Regions from separate parts of the Pseudoalteromonas sp. SWYJ118 genome, predicted to be linked through region 1. Evidence: predicted binding sites of a transcription regulator. Region 1 holds the regulator's gene; each other region holds the start of a gene.

Region 1 (4,664 bases):
GACTTAGTCACCTGTTTTAGTTGCTGTAGTGGGTAATCTTGTTCAAAAGCTTCAGGCATTGGCGTCCTTTATAAATTTTTATATTATTTTATGGGGAGAGGTGAGTTAACTGGCGTCACTAACCGTATTTATTTTATATATCTGTTTTAGTTGGGGCATTAGTAATGCGAGCATTATTTTTATAACTGTTTATTCTTGTTCATTAAAACGTTGTGCTATTAATTCTCCAACAGCATGTAAAGCTTGCTCAGAATCGGGGCCTTTGCATACAACTTTTACTTCTTTGCCTTGGCTACTTTCAAGTAACATTAGTGCAAGTACGCTATCGCCTGCGGCTTCTTTGTCATCTTGAAATAATGTAATTGTCGCATCAAACTGCACTGCCAATTGGGCAAGCACGGTGGCTGCTCTGGCGTGCAATCCTAATTTGTTTTTTATTAAAAAAGTGTCTTCACAATGCATAACTTACTCTACTTAAGCTGAACAGGTGATTATTCAGCTATATTATTTTTCTTGTTCGCGATGGCGAATTTTCACATTGGGATGTGTCATTGCAAAACTTTCACCGATAGTTTGCGCTAAATATACAGAGCGGTGTTGCCCGCCTGTACACCCAATGGCAATGGTTAAATAACTGCGGTTATTTCGCTCTAAGTGCGGTAACCACGTTTGTACAAATGTTTGAATTTGCCATGTGAATTTTTGCACTATGCTGTGATTGGCCAAATAATCTTTAACAGGTTGATCTAACCCATTTAAAGGTTTTAATTCAGGTTCCCAATGTGGATTGGGTAAAAAGCGTGCATCAAATACGTAATCTGCTTCTTTTGGTATACCGTATTTAAAACCAAACGATTCAAACGTGACAATCAGTTGCTTATCTTTTTTACCTAAAATCTTTTCACGAATAGATTCAGCAAGTTGATGAACGCTTAAATCAGTTGTATCTATCATAAAGTCGGCGCGGGTGATTAATACATCAAGTAATTCTTTTTCTTTTTTGATGGCTAAATCAAGAGGCAACGAGTCAATTGATAGTGGGTGTAATCTACGAGTTTCAGAAAAACGTTTGATCAATGTTTGATCGTCGCTATCTAAATAAAATAACGTAGGTTTTGCAAAGCCAGGCAAGTATTCAAGAATATCGTTAAATTCATCTTGTTGTTTAGGGATGTTACGCACATCAATGCTAACAGCAATTTTATCATAGCTATCAGACACACTGCGAACTAATGAAGGAAGCAAGTTAACTGGAATATTATCTACGCAATAATAACCTAAATCTTCTACAACGCGTAAAGCAACCGACTTTCCAGAACCAGAACGGCCGCTTATGATAATTAACTCCATTTAACACCCTTTATAAAACTATGATTGATTGACAATAACTTGGTAAAGCTCAGTATCTGATTTTGCACTGCGTAACTGTTTACAAAAATCTTTGTTGTTTAGTTTATCAGCAATGGTTGCTAGAGTCTTTAAGTGCTGCTGGTTATCGCCATCTGGTACGATGAGTGCGACGAAAATATCAACAGGGCGATTATCGATCGCATCAAAATTTATTGGAGTTTCGCTAACGAGTACTAAAGCCAAAGGCTCTTCTGCACCGCTCATTCTTCCATGAGGAATGGCAATGCCACGCCCTATACCTGTACTACCCAATTTTTCTCTGCTCATTAAAGCATTAAGAATATCTTGTTGCGGTAAATACGGAAGTTTGTCGTGAGCAAGTTCGCTAATGAACTCTAAAATTCTTTTTTTGCTATTAAAAAGGACCGCAGCTTTGCTGCAGTCCTGGCATATAAGTGAGCTTAATTTCATCATATTAGTGTCGAGCAAGCTTCTCTTTGTGTTTAATTACTTGTCGATCGAGCTTGTCGATCAACGAGTCAATGGCGGCATACATATCTTGATGTTCTGTAGAGGCAAATAGCTCAGCACCGCTTACGTGTATGGTGGCTTCTGCTTTTTGATTTAATTTTTCTACATCGAGAATGACATGAACATTATTAATATGATCAGAGTGTCTTTCTAGCTTCGCAAATTTGGTATTAATATAGTCTCTTAGTGAATCGGTTAATTCTACGTGACGACCAGTTAAGTTTAGTTGCATAAGCATTACCCTCTTTTTTTTGCGTCTTAAATCAAACTTTTACGCTGATTTGACGGTGGAATAGCCAGAGATTCGCGGTATTTTGCGATTGTACGTCTCGCTACTTTAATTCCTTGCTCAGCCAATATATCCGCTATTTTGCTATCACTCAATGGTTTTGCTGAGTTTTCTGCTGCGATTAATTTTCGGATAAGCGCACGGATTGCTGTAGATGAACATTCACCACCGTTTTCGGTGCTTACATGGCTTGAGAAAAAATATTTAAGCTCAAATATACCACGGGGTGTGTGCATATACTTTTGGGTTGTTACGCGCGAAATTGTTGATTCGTGCATTTCTACCATTTCAGCAACATCATTTAAAACCATTGGTTTCATGGCTTCAGGACCGTGTTCAAAAAAGCCTTGTTGTTGCTTAACAATACAATTTGTCACTTTTAATAGCGTGTCGTTTCTACTTTCTAAGCTTTTAATAAACCATTTAGCTTCTTGTAAATGCGAGCGAATAAACTGGCTGTCACCACTGGATTTTACAGTGCGAGACATTGCCGCGTATTGGCTATTAACACGAATTTTAGGCATGCTGTCTGGGTTTAACTCAACAACCCAGCGGCCTTTAATTTTTTTAACTGACACATCAGGAATAACATACTCAGATTCTTCTCTTACAATAGTATCTGCAGGTTTAGGGCTAAGAGTATGTATTAATGTCATTACTTCCTTAAGCTCTTCTTCTTTGAGCTTAGTTTTCTTCATTAATGTACGATAGTCACGAGCAGCTAATAAATCAATATGCTCGGTTAAAATCATTTTTGTTTCATTAATGTAAGGTGTTTCTTTATCAAACTGGTTAAGCTGAATACACAAACACTCTTGTAAACTACGTGCAGCAATACCAACAGGATCAAACAGTTGGATGCGTTTTAATACAGCTTCAATTTCATCAAGTTCGACTTCGTTATCATCTTCGTTTTCTTGATTAAAGCTTTCTAAAATCTCTTCGCAGCTTAGTGTTAAAATACCTGAATCATCGACGGCTTCTACAATAGCAATAGCAATAGCTTCGTCTGTAGGGCTAAATGGCGTTAGTTGTAACTGCCACATTAAATACTCATGGAGCGTTTCAGTAGAGGCGCCTTGGTATATTGATTCGTCTTCAGGCATCGGACCCGATGATGCTGCTGGGGCGGCACTCATGTACTCATCCCAACTAACATCCATAGCCATGTCGTCACTTAGCGTGTCTTTTGCAAGTGCTTCACCACTATCTTGTTCGTATTCGCTTGGAGCATCATCGGCAGATGCGCTAACAGTTATGTCATCTGTATCTGCTTTTTGCTCGTTTTTACCTGCAGCGTCTTCTGAATAGTCTGCTTCTTCAACCTCTAATAGCGGGTTGCTGTCGAGAGCTTCTTGTATTTCTTGCTGGAGATCCAATGTACTGAGTTGCAACAAACGAATAGCTTGTTGCAGCTGTGGAGTCATTGTAAGTTGCTGGCCCATGCGCAGCTGTAGTGATTGCCTCATGTATCTCTAACAATCCTTTTATGTTGTTATAATTAATACTAGCAGATGCTTAAAGACATGGCGTAAATGTTACAGCCTAAATTGCTCGCCTAAGTAAACATCGCGTACTGTTTTATCATTTAATACGTGTTCTGGAGTACCTGATGCAATCAGCTCCCCATGAGAAACAATGTAGGCTTTTTCACAAACATCAAGGGTTTCTCTTACGTTATGATCGGTAATTAATACACCAATCCCACGATTTTTAAGATGTTCTATTATTTTCTTTATGTCTAATACCGAAATCGGGTCAACACCTGCAAATGGTTCATCCAGTAATATAAATTTAGGATCTGCTGCCAGCGCACGTGCTATTTCAACACGACGACGTTCGCCACCCGACAATGCCATACCTTGGCTATCACGAATGTGTTGTATGCTAAATTCATCTAATAATTTATCGAGAGTGTCTTCTCTAGCTTGTTTATTTAACTCTTTGCGCGTTTCTAAAATGGCCATTAAGTTTTGATAAACAGTCAGCTTTCTGAATATTGAAGACTCTTGCGGTAAGTAGCCAATGCCTAATCTAGCACGACTATGCATAGGTAAAAGAGTAATATCGTTATCGTCTATCGATATTTTACCTTTGTCGCTAGGTACAAGTCCTACTATCATATAAAACGTGGTAGTTTTACCTGCGCCGTTAGGGCCAAGTAAGCCAACAATACTGCCAGCTTTGACTTCAAGGCCGACGTTTTTTACAACTTCACGGCCTTTATAGCTCTTTGCTAATAGCTCTGCTTTTAATGTGCTCATGGTTGACCTTTGTCGCTTTTTTTACTTTTTTTAGTCTCGATTGGTACTAAAATTGTGTGAACGCGGTCAGTTGAGTTTTCATCTTTTTCGGCACTGATTAGCTGCTGCTCTATATCGTAGGTAATGCTTTTAGCATTTATTTTTTGTCCCGCTTGCGATACTTGTGCATTACCAACAAGCGTTAAAAAACGCTTAGATACATCATAACGTACTTCGTCAGCACTGGCGCT
Region 2 (4,664 bases), on a different contig from region 1:
AGTACAGCATGCAAGGTGCGATTGAGCAGTTATTAAAAACAAAGTATCAAGTGCTTAATATTGATAAGCAATTTACTGCTAATATTGAATGGGTGATTACAATAGATAGCCGCGAAGCTCAGCAAGCAATCAAAGATATTTTTGATTTAAGTCACGGCGCAGTTGAGTTAACTATTAAAGAGTAATAACCTACACAAATTGCATGTAATGCATACTGACCCTATTTAATTTGGTTGATACTACTCAGCCTGAATTTACTAATAATAAAAGCGACAAGCTAAATGCAATTTCGTACCATCATAAAAATTCTTGGCCAACTTGTTGCGCTGTTTAGTATTACCATGGTGCCTCCGGCACTGGTGTCTTTAATATATAAAGACGGTGGTGGTGTTCCTTTTGTTTTAGCATTTATCTTTAGTGTTGTTATTGGCATGATGGCTTACTACCCAAACCGCCATGAAAACGGTGACTTAAAAGCACGTGAAGGCTTTTTAATTGTTGTTTTGTTTTGGCTGGTACTTGGGGCGTTTGCGTCCTTGCCGCTTATATTTTTACAAGAACCTAATTTATCGCTCGCCGATGCGGTGTTTGAAGCATTCTCTGGCTTAACAACCACCGGCGCTACAGTACTTACCGGTATTGAGTACTTACCTAAGTCGGTGTTGTTTTATCGCCAGCAACTCCAGTGGTTTGGCGGTATGGGTATAATCGTACTCGCTGTCGCTATACTCCCCATGCTAGGTGTTGGTGGTATGCAGTTATATCGCGCTGAAATACCTGGGCCTGTAAAAGATTCCAAAATGACCCCGCGAATTGCCGATACAGCAAAGCACCTTTGGTATATTTATGTGTCGCTGACTATTGCTTGTATGCTGGCTTATTGGGCAGCAGGGATGGAGTGGTTTGATGCGATATGTCATGCATTCTCAACGGTCGCGATAGGTGGTTTTTCTACTTACGATGCTTCCATGGGGCACTTTGACAGCCCTGTAATTAACTTTATTTGTGTGTTCTTTTTAATTATTGCCGCTGTTAACTTCTCCCTGCACTACGCTGCAGTGGCGAGTCGAAACGTACAAGTTTATATTCGAGACCCTGAGTTTAAGGTGTTTTTGTGTATTCAATTAGCGCTGGTGGTTATTTGTTTTACCGTACTTTCCTCTAATGAAATATTTGCTAATGGCGATGAAACCCTCGATCAGGCATTATTTCAAGCTGTTTCTATGAGTACAACAGCAGGCTTTGCTACTGATAACTTTTCAACATGGCCTTTGTTTTTACCTATTTTACTTATATTTTCGAGCTTTATTGGTGGTTGTGCAGGCTCTACTGGTGGTGGTATGAAAGTAGTGCGCGTGTTCTTACTGTACTTGCAGGGTGTGCGTGAGCTTAATCGTTTGGTGCACCCACGGGCTATATATTCAATCAAGCTGGGTCGAAAGGCGTTGCCAGACAAAGTAGTAGAGGCCGTGTGGGGATTTTTCTCTGCGTATGCGTTGGTGTTTATTATTATTATGTTAGCGCTTATGGGCACGGGTATGGATAACATAACTGCGTTCTCAGCCACTGCGGCTTGTTTAAATAACTTAGGTCCAGGTCTGGGTGATGTAGCATCGCATTATGGCGCTATAACCGATGGTGCTAAATGGTTGCTTACCATTGCAATGGTGTTTGGTCGTTTAGAAATATTTACTTTATTAGTACTATTTACGCCTACATTTTGGCGTGGTTAAACGAGCCATTTGAATTTTAAAATACAAGTTAGTGGGAAAGGGATATGCCAACAAATTTAGAAAAGCTAAAGCATATAAGTGTAGGCAGCTTAGTCGACCTAGAAATATTAACACCTACAAGCAGTAAGCGTGTTAAAACTGAATTAGTTGGTTTACTCGATAAACAGTTTATTATTTTAAATTATCCCAATGCAAAGCGTTTACCTGTGGCGAGTGACTATTTACGTGATGGCGTAATGGTTGTTGTAAGAGCGCTTATTGAAGGTAGTGGTGGGCAAGTTATTGCGTTTCGCCAGCAAATTATGTCGGTAGCCTCTCATCCCGCTAAACTCGTGTTTATAAACTTTCCAAAGCAAGTGCAGTTATTTGCGCTACGCTCACAAACACGCATACCTACCTTATTACCTGCAAAGCTAAAACTAAGTGACGATAGGGTACTTGAAGGCCTTATTAAAGACATTTCACTCACTGGTGTAATGTTTGATATTAGAGGCGATCAGCAAGTTGAAAGTATTAAAGATATGCAATGCACTGTCGTACTTAATAGCAGTGATAAAGATTTTGAAGGTGAAATTTGCAGTGTTAAAGAGCATGCCGCAGGTGTGCACTGTGGAATTAAGCTACTAGCAAGCGAGGATGAAATGAAAGCCTTTATGAAAGAGCATTTTATAGACCCTTCTGCGCTTGAGCCTACCGTTGAATAAATAGGTTTTCGCTTATTTGCAACAAAAAGGCATTTTACGTCAGTATTTATAAAATGTTTTTTTCTCTTTCATAATTAAAATTATTATTTAAATAAAACAACTGATTACGTATTATTTTTTACAGCTTATTTTTTGTTATTAAAGCTTCCTCGTTAAAATTTATCTCAATTATTCTTTAAAATCCCTCCTTTTAAAACCGTACACTTAAAAATGTATCTTTTTATATAAACATAACTATATGTTTTTAATGACTTTAATGTCATCTCTTTAAAACGTGTTGCTAAAGGGCAACAATAACTATTCTAAAAACGCCTTCTTGTTGTACGTTTTATATTTAACTTATTGAAAATTAATAGCTTTTAAATGTTGGCATCTAAGTTGTAATAGTCTAAGTGTACTGAACGAAATCGTGATTCAAAGTGAAATACTTAATCGCACACACATAAATTTGAAGGATACATATTATGAAAAGCATTAATAAAACTTTAGCACTTATCGCTATTGCATCTTCTTCAGCCGCTTTTGCTGCAACAGATTTTGACACACTGGATGTAGACGGCAGTGGCACAATTAGCCAAGCAGAAGCATCAGTTGATGCAAAGCTAATGAGCATGTTTTCTGAGCTTGATACTGACCAAAATGGTGAGTTATCAAAAGAAGAATTTTCAGAAGCTTAATTAAAAAGTATTTATCCTGAGTTGCCAAAGACACCTAAGTAGGCAAGGGAGCTTACGAAAGAGGATAACAAGGAAGTGAAAAATTACGTTTTAAGTTAAACGAAGCAATTTTTTTGATAGAACATTGAAGGATTAAGTTATGAAACATTTAAATAAAGCATTAGCACTTATAGTACTAGCATCTTCTTCCGCTGCATTTGCAGCATCAGATTTTGACAGCCTTGATATCGATGGTAGCGGCACAATTAGCCCAAGCGAAGCGGCAGTCGATACAGATTTAATGGCTGAATTTATTGAGCTAGATACCGACGGTAGCGGCGAGCTTTCTAAAGAAGAATTCGCTAATTACTAATTAATCTTTTCAGATTAAACATTTTTCACAGTCAGGGATCTTTGAAAAGGACTTCCCATATTACTAGGAATATTATTATGAAAACATTAAATACAACACTTGCAGTTATCGTTTTAGCATCTTCATCAGCAGCATATGCCGCAGTAGATTTTGCCTCTTTTGATGCAGATGGTAACGGTGCTATTACAATGGAAGAAGCGAAGGTTAACCCTCAGCTTGTAAAGATTTTTGATGATTTGGATACTGATGGTAATGGTGAAATCTCTAAAGAAGAGTTTTCAAAAGTACAGTAATCAATATTTAAGCATACTCCATTAAAGCCGCCTTAATCAGCGGCTTTTTTGTGTATTAAATTAACTAATTAGAGTAACTAGTTAAAGGAATATAGCACTTACTTGGAATAGTTTTTCTACAACGGTAATGTGTTTTTTGTCGATTAAAAACATGATGACATGATCGCCCGACATAATAATTGTATCGTCGTGGGCTATCAGTACATCGTCATTACGTACTATTGCGCCAATAGTGGTACCCGCTGGAAGTTTTATATCGGCAATTGCACGGCCAACCACTTTAGATGTATTTTCATCACCATGGGCAACGGCTTCAATAGCTTCTGCCGCACCTTTACGCAGTGAATACACATTAACAATATCACCACGTCGTACGTGAGTTAATAGCGCTGATATAGTGGCTTGTTGCGGTGATATGGCAATATCTATTTCGCCGCCTTGTACTAAATCAACGTAAGCTCCACGTTGAATAAGCACCATGGTTTTCTGTGCGCCCATACGCTTTGCAAGCATGGCCGACATAATATTTGCTTCATCGTCGTTGGTTACGGCAATAAATACATCAACTTGTTCTATATGTTCTTCTGAAAGTAGTTCTTGATCAGATGCATCACCACAAAAAACGACCGTGTTGTCGAGCATTTCTGAGAGCTGCTCGGCACGTTCTTTACTGCGCTCAATTAATTTAACGGTGTGATTTTTTTCAAGTGAGCGGGCAAGGCCTGCACCAATGTTACCGCCACCAGCGATCATAATTTTTTTGTACGAACGCTCAAGTTTTTGTAGCTCGTTCATTACTGCGCGTATATGTTTTGTTGCGGCAATAAAGAATACTTCGTCGTCGGCTTCAATAACGGTGGTACCCAGTGGTTTGATTGCTTTACCCTGGCGATAAATAGCGGCAA
Region 3 (4,664 bases), on a different contig from region 1:
AGCACTACAGGGGCGCGATATTTTAGCATCTGCGCCTACTGGTACAGGTAAAACAGCGGCATTTTTAATTCCGGCTATTCAGTACTTACTGGATTTCCCACGTCGTGACCCTGGTTTTGCGCGCGTACTCGTTATGACCCCGACTCGTGAGCTGGCTTATCAAATTCATGAACAATGTGAACTGCTAGCTAAACGCACACACCTAAAAATTGGTGTAGTAACAGGCGGTATTAACTACGGCACGCATAAAGAAATTTTTGAAAAAAATAATGATATTTTAATCGCCACACCAGGTCGATTAATGGAATACCTAGAAACCGAAAACTTTCATGCTGAACACGTAGAAATGCTTATTATTGATGAAGCAGATCGCATGTTAGATATGGGTTTCAAAAAAGAAATGAGCCGTATTTGTGACGAAGCTAAAAATCGTCGCCAATGTTTTTTATTCTCAGCAACACTTGAAGGTGACAGCGTAGAAAGGTTTGCTGAAAAAACATTAAGCGACCCAGCTCTATTAGAAGCCGAATCGTCACGTAAAGAAAAAGCTAAAATTCACCAATGGGTACATTTAGCCGACGATTATCATCACAAACTTGAATTATTAGTTAATACGCTAAAAAACCCTGACGTAACTAAAGCGATTGTGTTTGTTAAAACTCGCGAACGCTTAGAAACATTGATTGGCGAACTTACAACTAATGATGTAAAAGCGGCGTGGTTACGCGGCGAAATGCCACAAGACAAACGTATGAAAGCCATGGAAAACTTCCACAGTGGCAAAACAAGCATATTAGTTGCTACCGACGTAGCTGCACGTGGTATTGATGTATCTGACATCAGCCACGTTATTAACTTTGATATGCCGCGTACTGCCGACGTATATGTACACCGTATTGGTCGTACTGGCCGTGCTGGTAAAAAAGGGATAGCAATATCGCTAGTTGAAGCACACGATATTGGTATTTTATATAAAGTAGAGCGCTACGTTGAACAAAAATTAAAACGCCGTGTAATTAGAGGTGTCGAGCCACAGCATAAAGAAGCTAAGCCACCGGCTAAAAAACGTAAAGATCCAGTAAAAATGAAAGCCAAGAAAAAGGCTAAGGTTAAAAAGAAAAAGTAACCTAAAACATTTTTATACTAAGCCGACTTTTGTCGGCTTTTTAATGCAAGCCTTGCAGGCTCTGCTGTTTGTACCTGTTACATATGTAACCCAAGCATGTAACTCATACTCATTTAAATGTAATTTTTGCCCACCTGAATTCCCACTTAATAAAATTCCCTTATATTTCATAGCGTTAATATTGGCACCGAAATTGTAACTACAAAGATAACCTAGCCGATGGAATTTCCATATTGTGGCTGCACTATTCACCGTAATGTAAGGATTAAGTTATGAACCGCTTCAAGTTAACTATCGCTTTAGTATCATTTTGTTGTTTATTTTTATTAGCTTGCGCTACAAAAGTAAGTGCAGCAACCAACATGGCCGTAGTAAGCAGTGTAGCCACTCAACCTAACTTACAACAAGCTATCACCAACACCCTACGAACTAATCCTAACCTAGCGTTAAGTGATATTCGCGTGCAGGTAAAAAATGGTGAAGTAGATTTATACGGTGAAGCACAAACTGGTTTTCAGCGCGCACTGGCTCAAAAGTTTTTAGAAAATATGGATGGGGTTAAAATCATTCGTAACAAAATTAGCGTTATTTAATACGCACCACATAAACTTATTTGTATAACTAATTCATAAGCGCGGCTTGTTACTCCAACACAAGCTGCGCTTTTTTATGTTTATTTTTTGTAGTTATTTCAATTTATCTAGTTGTTGAATAACATCACTTAATTTAAAACTACTTTTTTGTGAATTAAAACTTTCAACAAAAACTTCTTTAAAACTGCTTACCGTAGAATCTTCATTTAGCTCAAAAGGAAAACCCTTAAGTTCCTTTGTTTTTGGGTTAAACTTATAAACAAAATTGTCACCACTTAAACCCGCTGAAAAAACGTAATGATGATTATCAACCCATCCTGCCGCGCCATGAAATAGAGCAATATTTATTTTATCGTTTTGAGTATGTACGCCGACTTTAACTACATTATTTTTATTGAATGCGGCTTTTGTTATCTCTTTACTGGGGATAAACCAAAACCCTTTTGTATTACCCACAAACACAGCTAAATATTCATTATCAGGTGACCAAGTGATAACGTTACTTTCATAACTTTTTCTAGGGCATAAAACATCATCTGAGCTACAAAACTCTCGTAACTTCTCTTTTTCAATATATGCCGCTTTATTTAGTAAGATTAATGTAGAGGTAAGGTTTTTGTTTTTATCGAGAAAAAGTATTTCAGCGGTATTGTTATCTATATTTAATTTATAACTCACATCATATTTAGCATTATATTCGTTACCTACTGAAATAAAGCTAATAACTAGGCTTGAAAATAAAATTATTTTTGTAAACCATTTAATCCTTAACTTCATTTGTTTGTAACCCTAATATCTAAAAAAAATACACCTTGTATAACCAATAATTGCATAATAAATAGATAAAAGGGAAACTTACCTTATAAAAAATACGTTACAAAATCTGCTGGAGAAAATAATTAATGAATAAAGAAAAGTGACTTGAACTAATTAAAAAGCGCATTTTTTACTCTGTAAAAATGCGCTGTTGGTAAGTAACTATTTCCCAATGCTTTTGCCTAATGAGCTTTAACTAAATTACTCACTTTGGTTAGAGTCAGTACCGTCGCTACTGTCTTTATTTGATGACTGCTGGCTTATTTTGTCGCTTATCATGGCATCGAGTTTTTCGCCCCCTTTAATACCAAAATCTAAAGTACGAATTGGGAATGGAATACTAATGTCAGCCTCATCGAGTGCCTGCTTAACGGCAACAACACCTTTGTGGCGTACCGTCATAAAGTCAGGCTCACCTGGGTATTTAATCCAAAACCACACCAGTAAGTTAATGCTGCTGTCGCCAAAACCTTCGGCGTATACAGCGGTTTCGTCTTTACGTATTACGAAGTCAAATTCATTTATTTTTTCGACTATAACGTCCTTTGCTTTTTCTATGTCGTCGCCGTACGAAATACCTACAGGTACTTCTATGCGCCTAACACCTAGCGTGGTGTAATTTTTTAGTACATTTCTAAATAATACTTTGTTTGGTACCAGTATTAACTGCCCATAAAAGCTCTCTATTAGCGTGTTACGTAGGTTTATAGAATGTATTGAACCAAACACGTCATCGGTTTCTATTACGTCGCCTGTTTTGAATGGTTTGCGTACACCCATAGCAATACCGGCTATTAAGTTTTCGGTCATATCTTGAAACGCAAAACCAATTGCTAAACCAACAATACCCGCACCAGCAAGCAGTGAGGTAACAGTGCCTTTTAAGCCAACAAAATCGAGCGCTATAAATAAGCCTATACACAACACAATAACTTTAAAAATTGACGCCATTAAGTCGGCAATTTGTTTTGAGTCGAGTGAGCGGCGTAATACGTTTTTCATCAGCTTGCCAGCAAAGCGTGCCAATATTGAAAACACAATTGCGATCAGTATCGCAACTATAAAATTAGGGATATGACTTATTACAACATCAAACCACCCTCCGAGCTTTTCTTCTATTAGTTTTTCGGCTTCGTCAATTGACGGAATGCTGATCATTTTATTTGCACCTATTTAATTAGTGTTCTCATTAATATTAGATGAGATTGCAAATATAACGCCAACATCAAAAAAGCCATGCAATGCATGGCTTTTAAGTTTTTTATTTAAGCTTATAAACCTAATTTTGTTCGTCGCGCATAAATACCGGCTCAAGCTCTTTAACTGTTGCCTCTGGGCTAAAGTAATAACCTGCTACCGTAAACTCTTTAAGTTGGCTTAACTGCGTTACTTTATTTTCGATAATGTAGCGCGCCATCATGCCGCGTGCTTTTTTAGCGTAAAAGCTAATTACTTTGTATTGACCGTTTTTACAGTCTTTAAAGTGTGGGGTAATAATTTGTGCATTAAGCGCTTTTTTATCTACCGCTTTAAAGTATTCGTTTGAAGCAAGGTTAACTAGGTATTGTGCGTCTTGTGCTTTTAATACGTCATTTAGTTTATTTGCTATTACGCTGCCCCAAAACTCGTATAAGTTTTTGCCACGCGAGTTTTCAAGCTTGGTGCCCATTTCTAGGCGGTAAGCTTGCATTAAATCAAGTGGTTTTAATAAGCCATATAAGCCAGAAAGGATACGTAAGTGGTTTTGTGCATAATCAAGCTCGCTAGCTTTAAGCGTGCTTGCATCTAAACCGCCGTATACATCGCCATTAAAGGCAAGCACTGCTTGTTTAGCATTACTTTGTGTAAACGGCTGCGCCCACTCGCTAAAGCGTGCTGCGTTAAGCCCAGATAGCTTGTCGCTAATTTTCATTAAACTGCCAATTTGCGCTGGTGTTAGTTCACGGCATACTTTCATGAGCTCTTCGCTGTGCTCTAGTAATTCAGGCTGAGTGAACTTGTCTGTTGCGGGTGGCGTTTCGTAATCAAGATTTTTTGCAGGTGAAATAACAGTGATCATAGTTAGCTATTGACTTGTAATTTATTTAGTGTCAATTTCAACATTAAATGAAACGAAAAGCACGTTTTGT
Region 4 (4,664 bases), on a different contig from region 1:
TTATTAGTGCATTAGTGTTTGTTGGTGCAGGCTACAATATTTATAACAACACGCGAGTTTTGAATGAGTTTACTACGAGCGATGAGTTTCAAGACAAGCAAATAAGTTATGAACAGCAGTTTGCACAATACAAAGACTTAGCGCTACCTATGGTGACCGATGTTGACTTAACTGTTGATATTTTTCCAAAAAAGCGTGCTTTAAGTGCTGTGGCAAAAATTAAATTTACCAATACCTCTAACAAGCCAATTACGCGAGTATTGATCAACTCACCTCAACACGCTAAAAGTTGGGATGTAGCCATGGCAGGCGGTAAGATAGTTGAAAAATTACCAGCGTTTTATTCAGCATGGTTTGAATTTGAGCAGCCGCTTATGCCAAACGAAATAAGAGAAGGGCAACTGTCGGTTACTCGCGAACATACAGCCTTTACCGATAAAGACTCTGATACACAATTGGTTGCCAATGGCACTTTTATTAATAACTTGGAACTCCTTCCTAGCTTTGGTTATAACCGTGGTTTACAGGTAGCTGATAAATTTGAGCGCCGCAAGCATGATTTACCAGAACTTGAACGTGCCCATAAGCTAGAAGACAGTCAGTACTATACACAAAGTGATTTTGGTGCAGCTAATGGGTTTATTAACTTTAAGGCAACGGTAACAACCGACGAGTCGCAATTTGCGATTACCCCAGGGTATTTACAAAGTGAAAGTGTAAAAGACGGGCGCCGCACCTTTGTTTATGAAATGGATGCGCCTATTTTAAACTTTTATGCGGTGCTTTCGGCTGAACTTGAAAGTAAAAAGGTTGAGCATAATGGGGTAAATATTGAGGTGTATTACCACAAAAACCATGCATGGAATGTCGACCGTATGATTGAGTCGGTACAAGACTCGATAGATTACTTTACACAAGCATTTGGGCCGTATCAGCATAAACAGCTACGTATTATTGAATTTCCTAAGTATCGCTCGTTTGCACAAAGTTTTGCCAATACAGTCCCTTACTCAGAAAGCATGGGGTTTATTACAGACTTAAGAGATGAGAGTAAAGTTGACTACCCTTACTATGTTACCGCACATGAAGTAGCGCACCAATGGTGGGGGCATCAAGTGTCGGGAGCGAATGTTGAGGGGAGCGCAGTTATGTCAGAAACGCTTTCACAGTACAGTGCGCTTATGGTGCTCGAAAAACGCTTTGGCGCAGAGAAGCTACGTAAGTTTTTAAAATATGAGCTTGATAGGTACTTAATAGGGCGTACAGGGGAAGCCTTTGAAGAAATGCCACTATATAAAACGCAGTCTCAACAATATCTTCATTACAATAAAGGATCTGTGGTAATGATGGCGATTTATGATCGTTTAGGTGAAAAACGTTTAAATGATGCACTCAAAGCATTTTTAAATGAGTTTCAGTACCAATCAACACCATACCCAACAACACTTGATTTACTTAGCTATTTAAAACAAGACGCAACACAAGCCGAACAAAGCTTTATTGACGATCAGTTTAAATACATAACACTGTATGAGCTTGAGATGAAAGAGGTGTCAGTTACAGATAGCGTTGATAGCGAAGGTTTTTATACTGTAACACTTAGCGTAGAAGCCGTTAAACAGCGTGCGGATGGCCAAGGTGAAGAAACTGAACAGCCGCTCGATGAGCTAATTGATATTGCGTTGTTTAGCGATGACCCTGAAAACCTACTAGCTGAAGATTTTGTTATTTACTCTCAAAAGCACCAAATAGTATCAGGTATTAATACGATTGAGCTTAAAGTAAAAGAAAAGCCATTATTTGCGGGGGTCGATCCTTACATTAAGCTAGTCGATAAGGATAGTAAAAATAACCTAGCTAAATTTTAAGGTCTATCTACTAACCACTTAAACTGACTAATTTAAAGGCCGCCTTTATGCGGCCTTTATGTGTAATAAACTGTATAAAACTTCATAGCGTTTCTACATATTCCCCACAGCTTTTTACGCTAATATTTTATGTTCTCTTATAAAGTTACCTTACTGGTATTTAGTTTATAAGAAAGAGTATGAAACCATTAATTATAGGGGCGATAGCATTAAGCCTGAGTGCTTGTTCTGCGGTAACCATTCAGCCACAGGCAACAGCAAAAATAACGAGCCAAGCTAATTACGAAGATAGTCGCTCATTTTACTTTTGGGGATTGGTAGGCGAGCAACGCGTAGATGTAAAACAAATTTGTTTAAGTACATCCGTTACTCAAATGCAGTCACAGCAAACCTTTGGTGATGGAGCGCTGAGTTTAATTACGCTTGGAATATACTCGCCTCATACCATTAAAGTGTGGTGCCAAGAGCAAGTAATAGGGGAAACATTATGAGTATCAAGCTACTTGTGGCCAGTTGTACATTTATTATATTAACGGGATGTACAAATATTTACTTTGATAACGGAGCACAAAGCAAAGTAAGCAATAAAACGCTAAAAAGCTCACAGTGGCATCATAATTTTGCACTTGCGTTGTACGAGGGATCAGAGCCGTTAGATTTAACAACACATTGCCCACAAGGTGAATGGCAAAGCGTTCATACGTATAAATCGTTTACTAATGGTTTAGCTGAGGTAGTTGTAAATCAAATTGGACCAGCTTGGTACCCTAAAACAGTGGAAGTACAATGTAATAAGGTACCATTTAAATAACTTTATGAACGAGAAAAGGGCCAAAAGGCCCTTCGTGTTGCAGCAAGTAACACATTCTTTCTTATAAATTAAAGTCTACAGAATAAGCAACGTAAGCTTTAATATCTGAATCATCCATATCTGTATCAGATAAACCAAAAGTAAAACCGTCTTTCGAAATAGATACACCGTAATCTAGAATATTGTCATCACCAATAAAGTCACCTGAGTAATGACCTAGGTGAAGCGCCATTTCAGTACCGTTACTACCAACAGCAAAACCATAATCTGCAGTTAAGTAAAGTGAATCACCAAAGTCTGTACCATCACCACTTGCAGCTGATGTTGCAAGTACTGAAGCACCAAAGGTAAAGCCTTCAACACTGATGCTACCGTAAATTTCAGAGAAATCTGCGTCAGCCTCAGAAGCGGCATCTGGGTAAGCGTAATAAATATAGCCAACATCGTAGCTAACGCTTTCGTTAATGTCGCCACCAAAGCCTGCGTATAAATCAAGCTCATAGGTCATTTCATCTGCCCACGATGCATTTGAAGCCCAAGTACCTGCATAAAAGCCCGATTCATTGGCGTAATCAATACCGCCTGAAATAGCTGCATCGCCCCCAGTTTGCTCTTGACCGCGCCATAAGTAGTTTGATGTTGCCGCTGCATTAGCAGTTACTTCAGCATGCACAGCTGTAGATGTTAAAGATGTTGCGCCCATTAATGCTATAGCACTTATAGCGATGGTTTTTTTTAGTTTTAGCATGTCCATTTCCCGTTATATGATTTTTGCTCGCCAAGGTTTTTATTATGTAATCGGAACCTTTAGGCTGACGGCTTTTTATTGTTTAACTAACGGGATAATTGCACTGTATGTGCCAGCTTCATTATTTTTTATTAAAAATTATTTTTTATTTATTAAAAACATGAGCTTGAATTTTATGAATAGGATGGGGATATAACATGAAGGAAGATGTTGCGCACATTGCTGGTGCATAAATTAACCTAGCCGCACCATAAAAGTACGGCTAAATTAGAAGGTTTTAGCCGAATATAGTGCGCATAAGGCTAATTGTTTCGTTTACGCTGCGACCTTTTTGTACTTCACTCACAATTGAATCACGTTTACTGCGAATGTGTTCAGGAATATCGTCAGCAGCAAGAGCACGGTCTACTAAAATTTCTGCAGACTCTTTACCTCTACGCTGAGTTTTACCTGTTGTAGTTGTAGTACGTTTAGGCTTGGTTAGCAGTTTAATGTAGTTAGAGTTATCTGGTGTTTTAGCATCAGCATAGTGAAAGAAACATGGGATTAGCGCTTTAATAGCAACTAATTGTTCTTCTAACTCATTACTAGGTTTAGCCATTTTGTACCATGACATAGCTTGAATACCTTTTACGATATCTTGCCAGTAACGCTCAAAATCACTATTTTTAAGTTTAGAAACACCAAGGGCACCACATAAAGCATCTAATCGATTATTTGTAATCGGAGTAAATAAATCAGGGCGACGCATTGCAAGCAGTCGTGTTGCAGGCGCAAGTGTTGGTTTTTCGTTGTTGTCGGTGAATATTTTTGAATAAGCAGCAACAAATTGTTGATACTCATATTGAGTAATATCACCTTCAAGTGGAATATTCACTAGTGCATCATCAAAAGCACCTGGTAAATCACCAAGCATTTGATGGAAGCTCTTTGCACTCTTTGTAGATGCAAACCATTCAACGTCAAAGTTGTATGTGCTTGGATCAAGTGATGCCATGTGCTTACCGCTAAACGCAAGTAAGTCTTCAGGGATCATATCTTTAAGAGATTGTTCACGAATGCTTTTAATGTAGTCTACTAAGCGAAGCTGTTCATCAAGTGCAATAACGTCTTTGTGTTGTTCTACAAATACACTTACAACAGGCCAAGGAGCAATACGTAAAGCTTTAGCCTGTAAAAAGCTAATCGCTTGCCCTGTAATGAGAATTCACTCAGCATGGCAAACGGCGCATACTTA

Evidence for each region. Region 1 encodes sigma-54, which starts transcription at its own class of promoters, with help from an activator protein. Its sites were predicted from a motif close to GTTGGCACGNNNNTNGNNT; they were not measured.
Region 2: I6F48_RS18380 (EF-hand domain-containing protein) is a predicted target of sigma-54. The motif match lies at 2,803-2,821, and genes of this name have one in related genera.
Region 3: I6F48_RS15440 (BON domain-containing protein) is a predicted target of sigma-54. The motif match lies at 1,307-1,325, and genes of this name have one in related genera.
Region 4: I6F48_RS16955 (TorF family putative porin) is a predicted target of sigma-54. The motif match lies at 3,526-3,544, and genes of this name have one in related genera.

The regions. Positions count from the first base shown of each region.
Region 1 is NZ_JADYXC010000001.1:103,359-108,022, forward strand. It holds gene mgtE (magnesium transporter) at 1-59, opposite strand, end outside; gene I6F48_RS00530 (HPr family phosphocarrier protein) at 190-462, opposite strand; gene rapZ (RNase adapter RapZ) at 505-1,350, opposite strand; gene ptsN (PTS IIA-like nitrogen regulatory protein PtsN) at 1,369-1,821, opposite strand; gene hpf (ribosome hibernation promoting factor) at 1,826-2,113, opposite strand; gene I6F48_RS00550 (RNA polymerase factor sigma-54) at 2,140-3,639, opposite strand; gene lptB (LPS export ABC transporter ATP-binding protein) at 3,709-4,434, opposite strand; gene lptA (lipopolysaccharide transport periplasmic protein LptA) at 4,431-4,664, opposite strand, start outside.
Region 2 is NZ_JADYXC010000026.1:8,632-13,295, reverse strand. It holds gene I6F48_RS18395 (YigZ family protein) at 1-185, shown strand, start outside; gene I6F48_RS18390 (TrkH family potassium uptake protein) at 282-1,733, shown strand; gene I6F48_RS18385 (flagellar brake domain-containing protein) at 1,778-2,437, shown strand; gene I6F48_RS18380 (EF-hand domain-containing protein) at 2,902-3,114, shown strand; gene I6F48_RS18375 (calmodulin) at 3,254-3,466, shown strand; gene I6F48_RS18370 (EF-hand domain-containing protein) at 3,544-3,759, shown strand; gene trkA (Trk system potassium transporter TrkA) at 3,841-4,664, opposite strand, start outside.
Region 3 is NZ_JADYXC010000018.1:12,924-17,587, forward strand. It holds gene srmB (ATP-dependent RNA helicase SrmB) at 1-1,126, shown strand, start outside; gene I6F48_RS15440 (BON domain-containing protein) at 1,399-1,719, shown strand; gene I6F48_RS15445 (hypothetical protein) at 1,813-2,496, opposite strand; gene I6F48_RS15450 (mechanosensitive ion channel family protein) at 2,737-3,693, opposite strand; gene yaaA (peroxide stress protein YaaA) at 3,815-4,594, opposite strand.
Region 4 is NZ_JADYXC010000021.1:68,426-73,089, forward strand. It holds gene I6F48_RS16940 (ABC transporter permease/M1 family aminopeptidase) at 1-1,868, shown strand, start outside; gene I6F48_RS16945 (Bor family protein) at 2,048-2,359, shown strand; gene I6F48_RS16950 (Bor/Iss family lipoprotein) at 2,356-2,679, shown strand; gene I6F48_RS16955 (TorF family putative porin) at 2,741-3,427, opposite strand; partial or broken gene I6F48_RS16960 (hypothetical protein) at 3,705-4,616, opposite strand.